2 regions of the Exiguobacterium sp. HSB13 genome follow, and region 2 is predicted to be linked to the other one. Evidence: riboswitches for the same ligand, from Rfam matches in the RefSeq annotation. Region 2 holds a riboswitch; the other holds the start of a gene.

Region 1 (4,218 bases), on a different contig from region 2:
CAGGTACAGTCATTACAGCATCAGGTGGCGGACCTTACGGAAATCATGTCATGATCGCTCACCAATTGAACGGGAAGACATATACGACAGTATATGCTCACATGAGTTCACTCAATGTTCATGCTGGTCAACGTGTCAGCCAAGGTCAACAAATTGGCGCGCTAGGTAGTACAGGAAATTCAACAGGACCACACCTACACTTCGAAATCCATGTCGGTGGGTATAGCTATAGTGCAACTGGTCCAGCTAACTCAGTCAATCCATTATCAATGCTTTAATCGTAAAAGAATCGTTGCATATGCAACGGTTCTTTTTTTTGTCATTTTCAAAAAACAAATCATATATTACAAAAAACCGTTTTCATTTGAAATGTAAATGAAATTTTTTTGAAACGATTACGGTGCTATAATCTATTTCAGATATGAGAGAAACTTGAATACTATAATAAAATATGAAAAAACATAAGTGAGGAAAACGATATATGCTAAAAAAACTAATTTCTACCATTGTTTTAGGAGCATTACTTATAACAGGAACACAACCGATTGCAGCAGCGACAATTAAAGAAAAAAAGGCTGAGAATGCCGCTGAACAACGTAAACTTGAAAAAGCAATCAAAAAACAAGAAGCTAAAATCTCAAAAGAGCAACGTCAAATCAATCAAATTGACGCAGCAATCAATGAAAAGATTTTCCAAGTCTCCGAAAAAAATAAACAAATTGAACAGTTGAACGTTCGAATCGATGAGTTAAAGGCAGACATCGTCCGTTACGAAGAAATGTTACAGAAACAGGAAGAACTACTCGGTGATCGTTTGCGTGTTTTCCAAGAAAACGATGGAAACTCGATTAAATGGGAAGAAGTCATTTTCGGATCGAAAGATTTAGGTGATTTATTTAGCCGTGTCATGGCGGGGAAAAAAATCGCTGAGCAAGACGATAAAATGATTTCGGATTACATCGCTACGCAACAAAAATTAGCAGAAGCAAAACAAGCGCTCGTTGAGAAAAAAGCGGAGCAAATGCAGGAAAAGAAAGTATTGATTGAACAAAAGAAAGCGTTAAAGCTTCAAATGAAAGAACGTAGTGCTACGCTGAAGAAATTACGAAAAGGGAAGACGAAGTTCACGACAGAACTGTTAGACGCAAAAGAACTTCAAGCGACTCTCGAAGCGCAAGAACGTGCAATTGCGGCAGCAAAGGCAGCCGCTAAAGCAGCGGCTGAAAAAGCAGCAGCGGAGAAAGCAGCAGCTGAAAAAGCCGCTAAAGCGAATGCTCAAGCAGCAAAACAAACAGGTAAGAGTTCGGAATCAACTGGTTCCGTTGCCCCGCCCGTTGTTTCGAGTGGAGGAAAATTCGTTCGACCGTCTTCTGGTGGAGTGTCACAAGGATTCGGACCAGCAAGCGGTGCGAATGGTTACACGTTCCACAACGGTGTTGATTTCAGTGGTTCGGTCGGGTCTCCAATCGTCGCGGCAGCAGCTGGAACGGTCATCACAGCATCAGGTGGTGGACCTTACGGCAATCATGTCATGATCTCTCACTTCCTAGATGGACAAGTGTACACGACCGTCTACGCACATATGAGTTCATTATCGGTTCGTGCAGGGCAAACGGTCTCTCAAGGTCAGCAAGTCGGGACACTTGGTAGTACAGGAAATTCAACAGGACCACACTTACATTTCGAACTACATGTCGGAGGCTATCAATACAGTGCTTCTTCTCCTCTAAATGCAGTCAATCCATTGGCATATCTGTAATCAAAACGGGCTTCGGCTCGTTTTTTTTTCTTCTCTATGCTACAGTTAAGGCGAAACGAATACTTGAGCAACTAGGGGAGCTGGAGGAATCCGGCTGAGAGGAAAACCAATCTGTTTTCGACCCTATTACCTGAACTGGATAATACCAGCGTAGGAAAGTTGAGCCGAACGGATACCGGAATGCGTGTATAACGCTTTCGTATAGCGTCGACTGCTTTTTTACAGCGGTCGGCGCTTTTTTGTTGGTCACGACTCCCTTACATTGCTCGATGGGAAGGTGAAAAGAACATGAAACATGTACTGACGATTGCGGGATCCGACTCCGGTGGTGGAGCTGGGATTCAAGCAGATTTAAAAACATTTTCGGCTTTAGGCGTTTATGGAATGAGCGTACTGACAGCCGTCACAGCGCAAAATACGTTGGGAGTTCAAGCAGTGGAAGAGTTATCCCCAGAAATCGTAGATGCCCAGTTAACGTCGATTTTTTCAGACATTCGTGTCGATGCGATCAAAATCGGAATGGTCTCGAATGCGCAGACGATTCGTGTCATTGCTACACATCTCCGTAAACAAACAGTCCCTATTATATTAGATCCCGTCATGGTCGCTAAAGGCGGTCATGCCCTATTGCGGACGGAAGCTGAACAAGCATTGATTTCAGAACTTTTACCACTTGCGACACTCGTCACACCGAATTTACCGGAAGCAGAGCGTTTAACAGGACGATCGGTCACCAATCTAGAGGAAATGCGACTGGCGATGCATCAATTGGCTACACAGACAGGTGCAGTATTACTAAAAGGTGGACATCTCTCAGGAGCTGCGACGGATTTGTTGTTTGATGGGGAAGTGGAACACCGCTTCACATCGGAACGATTAGACAATCAACATACTCATGGTACTGGTTGTACCTTATCCGCAGCTATTGCAGCGCGGATGGCGCTTGGAGAAGATTTACAAGATAGTGTACGACAGGCGAAAAACTATGTCACGGAGGCAATTCGTCATGGATTTGCTCTCGGACAAGGTATTGGACCGACACATCATTTTCATTCACTTTGGAGGGATGCACATGTTTACGACCATTCTTGAACACAAACCACTCATTCACCATCTGACGAACACGGTGACGATCAACGACTGCGCAAACGTCACACTCGCTGTTGGAGCATCCCCCGTCATGGCAGAAGACATTCGTGAAGTAGAAGAGATGGTTAGACTCGCGCAAGCTCTTGTCTTAAACATTGGTACGATCGATGCAGACATGCAAGCAGCTCAACGACTCGCAGTCCGTGAAGCGGGACGTTTGAATGTCCCAATCGTTCTTGATCCCGTAGGAGCAGGAGCAACGACATTACGTACTGCTTTTTCCAAAGAACTCATTGATCTCGGGTGTACGGTCATTAAAGGAAATGCTTCTGAAATCAAGACGTTACTTGGGGAAGACGGACGAACTAAGGGAGTCGATGCTGCGGGAGATGCAATGATGGATCGAGAAAGTATTCGCGTATTCGCTCGCAAACACAAATCTGTCCTCGTCGTGACAGGTCCGAACGACTACATTACGGATGGAACGCGCGAAATGGAATTACATGTAGGAACACCGCGTCTAGGAGACATCACGGGTACGGGCTGTATGACGGCCTCCTTGATTGCGAGCTTCCTCGGTGCAGGATATACGGCATTTGAGGCGGCTGTCCACGGGACATTTGTCATGGGAAAAGCAGGGGAACAAGCAGCCTCCGCGCAAGGTCTTGGTGATTTTAAACGAGAGTTGTTCAATGCCATCAGCCTTATGACGGAGCAAGACCTGGTGGAGGTGACAGAACGTGTCAATTGATTACTCCATCTATGCAGTGACGGATCGTCGGTACCATCCTGGAGTCGCGATCGATACGGTCGTTGAGGAAGCCATTTTAGGTGGTGCAACAATCGTGCAATTACGGGAAAAAACAGCGCAAGGAAAGGAATTCTTCGATCAGGCAGTTCGGTTAAAAGCACTCACGGATCGCTACGATGTTCCTTTGATCATCAATGATCGGATCGATATCGCGTTACTCGTCGGAGCTGGTTTGCATATCGGACAAGAAGACATTCCTTTAACCGCAGCACGTCGCCTTTTACCAGATGCTGTGATTGGCGTATCAGTAGCGACCGTTGCACAAGCGATTGAAGCAGAACGAGACGGAGCCTCTTATTTAGGGGTGGGTTCTCTATTTGCGACGTCATCCAAAGCGGACGCTGATTCCATGTCGCATACGATGCTTCAGGCGATTCGGGAAGCCGTACGATTACCTCTAATCGGTATTGGTGGAATCACAGCAACGAATGTCTCCTCTCTGCCCATCCCGCTGGAAGGGTATGCCGTCATCTCAGAGATTTTCGCTAAAGAAGATCGACAACTCGCTGCGCAGCAAATGACAGATGCTGTGCGAGAATGGCATCAATCACTTCAGAAC
Region 2 (4,218 bases):
TCGGTTGGATTTATTGGCTCGGCTGGGCCGTGACGGTCGCACTCGAAATCACGGCAGCTGGCAGTTTGATGGACCGCTGGTTCCCGAATGTACCCGTCGTCGTCTGGTGTACCGTCTTTACGGTCTTACTGTTCGGTCTGAATGCCGTCTCAGCCAAAGCATTCGGTGAAGCCGAATTCTGGTTCTCGAGTTTGAAGGTCCTCGCGATCCTTTTCTTCATCATTCTAGGTGGCGCTGCTTGGTTCGGCTGGTTACCGATGGAAGCAGATCGTCCAACCTCGTTATTCGCGAACTTTACGGCAATCGGTTGGTTTCCAAACGGGATTCTTGGCGTCTTGACGACGATGATTGCTGTCAACTTCGCCTTCCAAGGAACGGAATTGATCGGTGTTGCGGCTGGGGAGTCCGACACGCCAGAAAAATCGATTCCAAAAGCCATCCGGAATACAGTCTGGCGTACGTTCATCTTCTTCGTCTTATCGATTACGATCGTTGGTGCATTAATCCCGTATGAGACGGCTGGAGGAATCAGCAGCCCGTTCATCATGGTCTTTGATGCGATCGGTATCCCGTACGCTGCTGATTTGATGAACATCGTCGTCTTGACAGCGTTATTATCCGTCGGAAACTCCGGATTATATGCGGCGACCCGGATGTTATGGGCGATGGCGCAAGAAGGGATGATTTCAAAGAAATTATCTTACGTCAATGCACGTGGTGTGCCAATGCGCGCTTTACTCTTTACGATGATGTTTGCGATGTTATCGCTCCTGACCGCGTTTTTCGCAGAGGATACCGTCTTTATTTGGCTCTTGTCCTTAGCCGGACTTGGCGCTCAAGTCGGCTGGATTTCCATCTCTGCTTCTCAGCTCGCATTTCGTCGTCAGTTTTTACGAAACGGACACGATTTATCCGAATTAAAATTCAAGACACCACTCTATCCAGTGTTACCGTTGATATCGTTGACGCTAAACGTCGTTGTCCTCGTCAGTCTAGCGTTTCAAGCGGATCAACGAATCGCGCTATACATCGGTGTTCCTTTCTTCCTTGTCATGTGGGGAAGTTATCATCTTTTCGTCAAAGGAAAACATCTATCTGCCCAAAGCGACATCCGTGTCGCCCCTTCTCAACTCGAAGAATAATTTCATACAAAAAGAGGCCGCGGAATCATCCACGGCCTCTTTCGTATAATTATTCTATTCCTTAAGCGTCCGCATCATCAATAGTTCTCCTTGATGGAGCTCTACTTTCGCTTCTGACGCACGCCATTCATTACTGACCGTCAAAGAACCTCCAACGGGTATTGGATGGGCATCAAGTGGATATTTGACTCCGGATAAGCTTAAGGTCGACGGCACAAGTGGAATGAAAGAAAGATAATGATAGCTCCCTACTTCGGCTGCATACGTTCCCGCTGCCAAGTATCGCACCTCTTCTCGTTTCGTGACAAGTCGCGCCTCTGGATATTGCTTCAACAAATAGACATTTTGAACAGTCATGTCGAGCCTTCCACCTGTCGCCCCGATGATGATGATCTCCTCATGCTGTTCCCTCTCAGACACTGTACGAAGGGCAAGTTCAAGATCCGTCTCATCTTTCTCAGCCGGATGAACGATTGCCCCTTCAGGTACATAGCCAAGTGAATCGAAATCACCGATTGTCATATCACAGGTCAGCCCAAACGATTCGACCGTCTGAACACCGCCATCGACACCGACGATGAAATCACCCGGCTGACAAAACGTCCGTAAATCCGGCACTTCTTCTTGCGGACCGGCACAGACGAGAATCGCCCGCATCTCAGACACCTCGTGCCGAATAACGTAGTAAGCGTGGCGCAGTCGTGAATAAAAGACCCGCAACGACACCACAAAGAACGTAAGACGGTACCATGTATGTTGCGTTATAAATCAATGAATACGGTACGACTGGACCTTCAGCATACTCGGCAAAGAAGACGATTCCGCTGATGACATGACAAATATAGCGGAGCCCTGCTCCTAATAACGTCGCAAGGAGAACGAACGCCATTAAGCTTTTCTTTTGTCCATTGCGCGCGGCTTGTCTGACTTGACGTGCGAACAGACCACTTAATCCGACGACACCATACGCAATCGTATAGTCAAGCATCGGTTGAACGATCGTCAAGACTTGTGGAGCGAACATCAATTGAATCGTACCGACAAGCGCTCCCGTGACGACACCCCCGATGACACCGTGGCGAAATGCCATGACGAAGATCGGTAGCATCGCTAAGCTAATGGAGCCTCCTTGTGGCATTTTGAATGGAATCAGTAAATCAAAGACGACTCCGAGACTGGCGAAGATGGCAATTTCCATCATCATTTGTAACCGTTTCATGCTATTTTTCCTCCTTCATTGTACGAGAGGACGCAAAAAGGCAGTACGACGAACGCCGTACTGCCTGCGTGCGCCACATCCCTACGTCCGTTTGAACGGAACAGGTTCGAAGGGTTAAAGTCTAAAAGACTCCTCTCAGCCGCTTTTCAAGCGACACCCCTTGCGGTCATCATATTTCGTTTTCTCGTCTTTATTATACGGCAGCCCCTTGACGAATGCTAGTGATCGCCTCTGCATAATCTGGTGCATTGTAGATTGCTGATCCTGCGACAAGAACGTTCGCACCGTTATCAATACAAAGTTTTGCCGTTTCCGGATTGACGCCACCATCAATCTCGATTTCGAATGTTAGACCACGATCTGCCTTCATTTGCGCAAGTGAAGCGAGTTTCGGCATGACACTCTCGATGAATGCCTGTCCACCAAAGCCCGGATTGACCGTCATCAATAAGACCATGTCGACGTCCTCAAGAACGTGTTCAATCGTTGATAACGGCGTATGCGGATTCAAGACGACCCCTGCCTTTGCGCCCGCTGCTTTGATTTGTTGCAAGACGCGATGGACATGATTCGTTGCTTCGACGTGGAATGTCACGATGTCTGCCCCTGCCTTGACGAAATCTTCGACGAAACGTTCGGGTTGATCAATCATCAAATGGACGTCAAGGACCATATCCGTCTTTTGACGTAAACTGCTAAGCACAGGTAATCCAAATGAGATGTTCGGTACGAACTGACCATCCATGACATCAAAATGGATATAGTCCGCTCCTGCCGCTTCGACTGCTTTAACATCACGCTCGAGATTCGCAAAATCTGCTGATAAGATAGATGGTGCAATTTTAATCATCTTCAATACCTCCGGGCTCGATTCTTGATTTCGTCTATAAACATACCATAGTTCTCATAACGAGAGGACATGATTTCTCGTGCTTCGACAGCTTCTTTGACGGCACAACCGGGTTCATTCAAATGCAAACAACCTCGGTATTTGCAATCATCTTGTACAGCTACGAATTCTGGGAAACTCCATCGTACATCCTCGATTTCCATTTCATACGGAAAATCAAGGTTCGAGAACCCTGGCGTATCGGCGATCAATCCTTCCGCAAGCGGCATCAACGTGACGTGTCGTGTCGTATGGCGGCCACGTCCCAGTGATTTCGAGATCGCACTCGTTTCTAAATCAAGAGAGGGCTCCAGTGCATTGAGCAATGAACTTTTACCAACACCGGATTGTCCCGCGAGAACGCTCGTTTTTCCAGCAAGTAACGGACGGACTTGCTCAACACCCGTCAATGTCTCACTTGATGTCTCGATGACTGTATATCCAATTTTTCGATAAGCGGCAATGGCGTCTCGGACAGCCGGTCCTTTGACATCGTCCAGCAAATCCATCTTCGTCAACAGGATGACAGGTTGAATTTCCTTCGCTTCGATCAAGACGAGAAATCGGTCGAGCAAGTGCGCTGAAAAATCAGGTTCTGCCGCCGAAACGACCAGCAATGCCTGATCGATATTCGCGACTGGAGGGCGTACTAAAAAGTTGTCCCGCTCCTTCACTTCGAGAATATACCCGGTCTCACTTTCGATATGAAGAACGACTTCGTCTCCGACGACTGGACTGATGCCGCGTTTTCGGAAATTCCCTCTTGCTCGTGAACGAACCTCTCCTTCTGGTGTCATGACATCATAAAAGCCGCCCTGCAAACGTATGATCGTTCCTTCTCGATTCTCTTCGATGCGTTGTTCCGTCATCCTATGCACTCCTTTTTCATCACATTCATTGTGCGTCTTTTGCTTGGTTGTACGTGATGGTTTTTGAACGATACACCGTATCGTCTTTATAAATCGTAA

What was found. Region 2 has a riboswitch for thiamine pyrophosphate ahead of thiT (energy-coupled thiamine transporter ThiT). Riboswitches for the same ligand answer to the same signal wherever they lie in the genome.
Region 1: linked by a shared signal. The riboswitch ahead of thiD (bifunctional hydroxymethylpyrimidine kinase/phosphomethylpyrimidine kinase) and the one ahead of thiT (energy-coupled thiamine transporter ThiT) in region 2 are both predicted to bind thiamine pyrophosphate.

What each region holds. Positions count from the first base shown of each region.
Region 1 is NZ_JBUZOM010000004.1:101,126-105,343, forward strand. Features, by position in the region: gene ACZGCQ_RS15335 (murein hydrolase activator EnvC family protein) at 1-278, shown strand, start outside; gene ACZGCQ_RS15340 (murein hydrolase activator EnvC family protein) at 482-1,759, shown strand; TPP riboswitch at 1,823-1,933, shown strand; gene thiD (bifunctional hydroxymethylpyrimidine kinase/phosphomethylpyrimidine kinase) at 2,048-2,851, shown strand; gene thiM (hydroxyethylthiazole kinase) at 2,832-3,599, shown strand; gene thiE (thiamine phosphate synthase) at 3,589-4,218, shown strand, end outside.
Region 2 is NZ_JBUZOM010000001.1:1,346,231-1,350,448, forward strand. Features, by position in the region: gene ACZGCQ_RS07315 (amino acid permease) at 1-1,142, shown strand, start outside; gene ACZGCQ_RS07320 (thiamine diphosphokinase) at 1,197-1,799, opposite strand; gene thiT (energy-coupled thiamine transporter ThiT) at 1,801-2,361, opposite strand; TPP riboswitch at 2,423-2,532, opposite strand; gene rpe (ribulose-phosphate 3-epimerase) at 2,555-3,211, opposite strand; gene rsgA (ribosome small subunit-dependent GTPase A) at 3,214-4,119, opposite strand; gene pknB (Stk1 family PASTA domain-containing Ser/Thr kinase) at 4,145-4,218, opposite strand, start outside.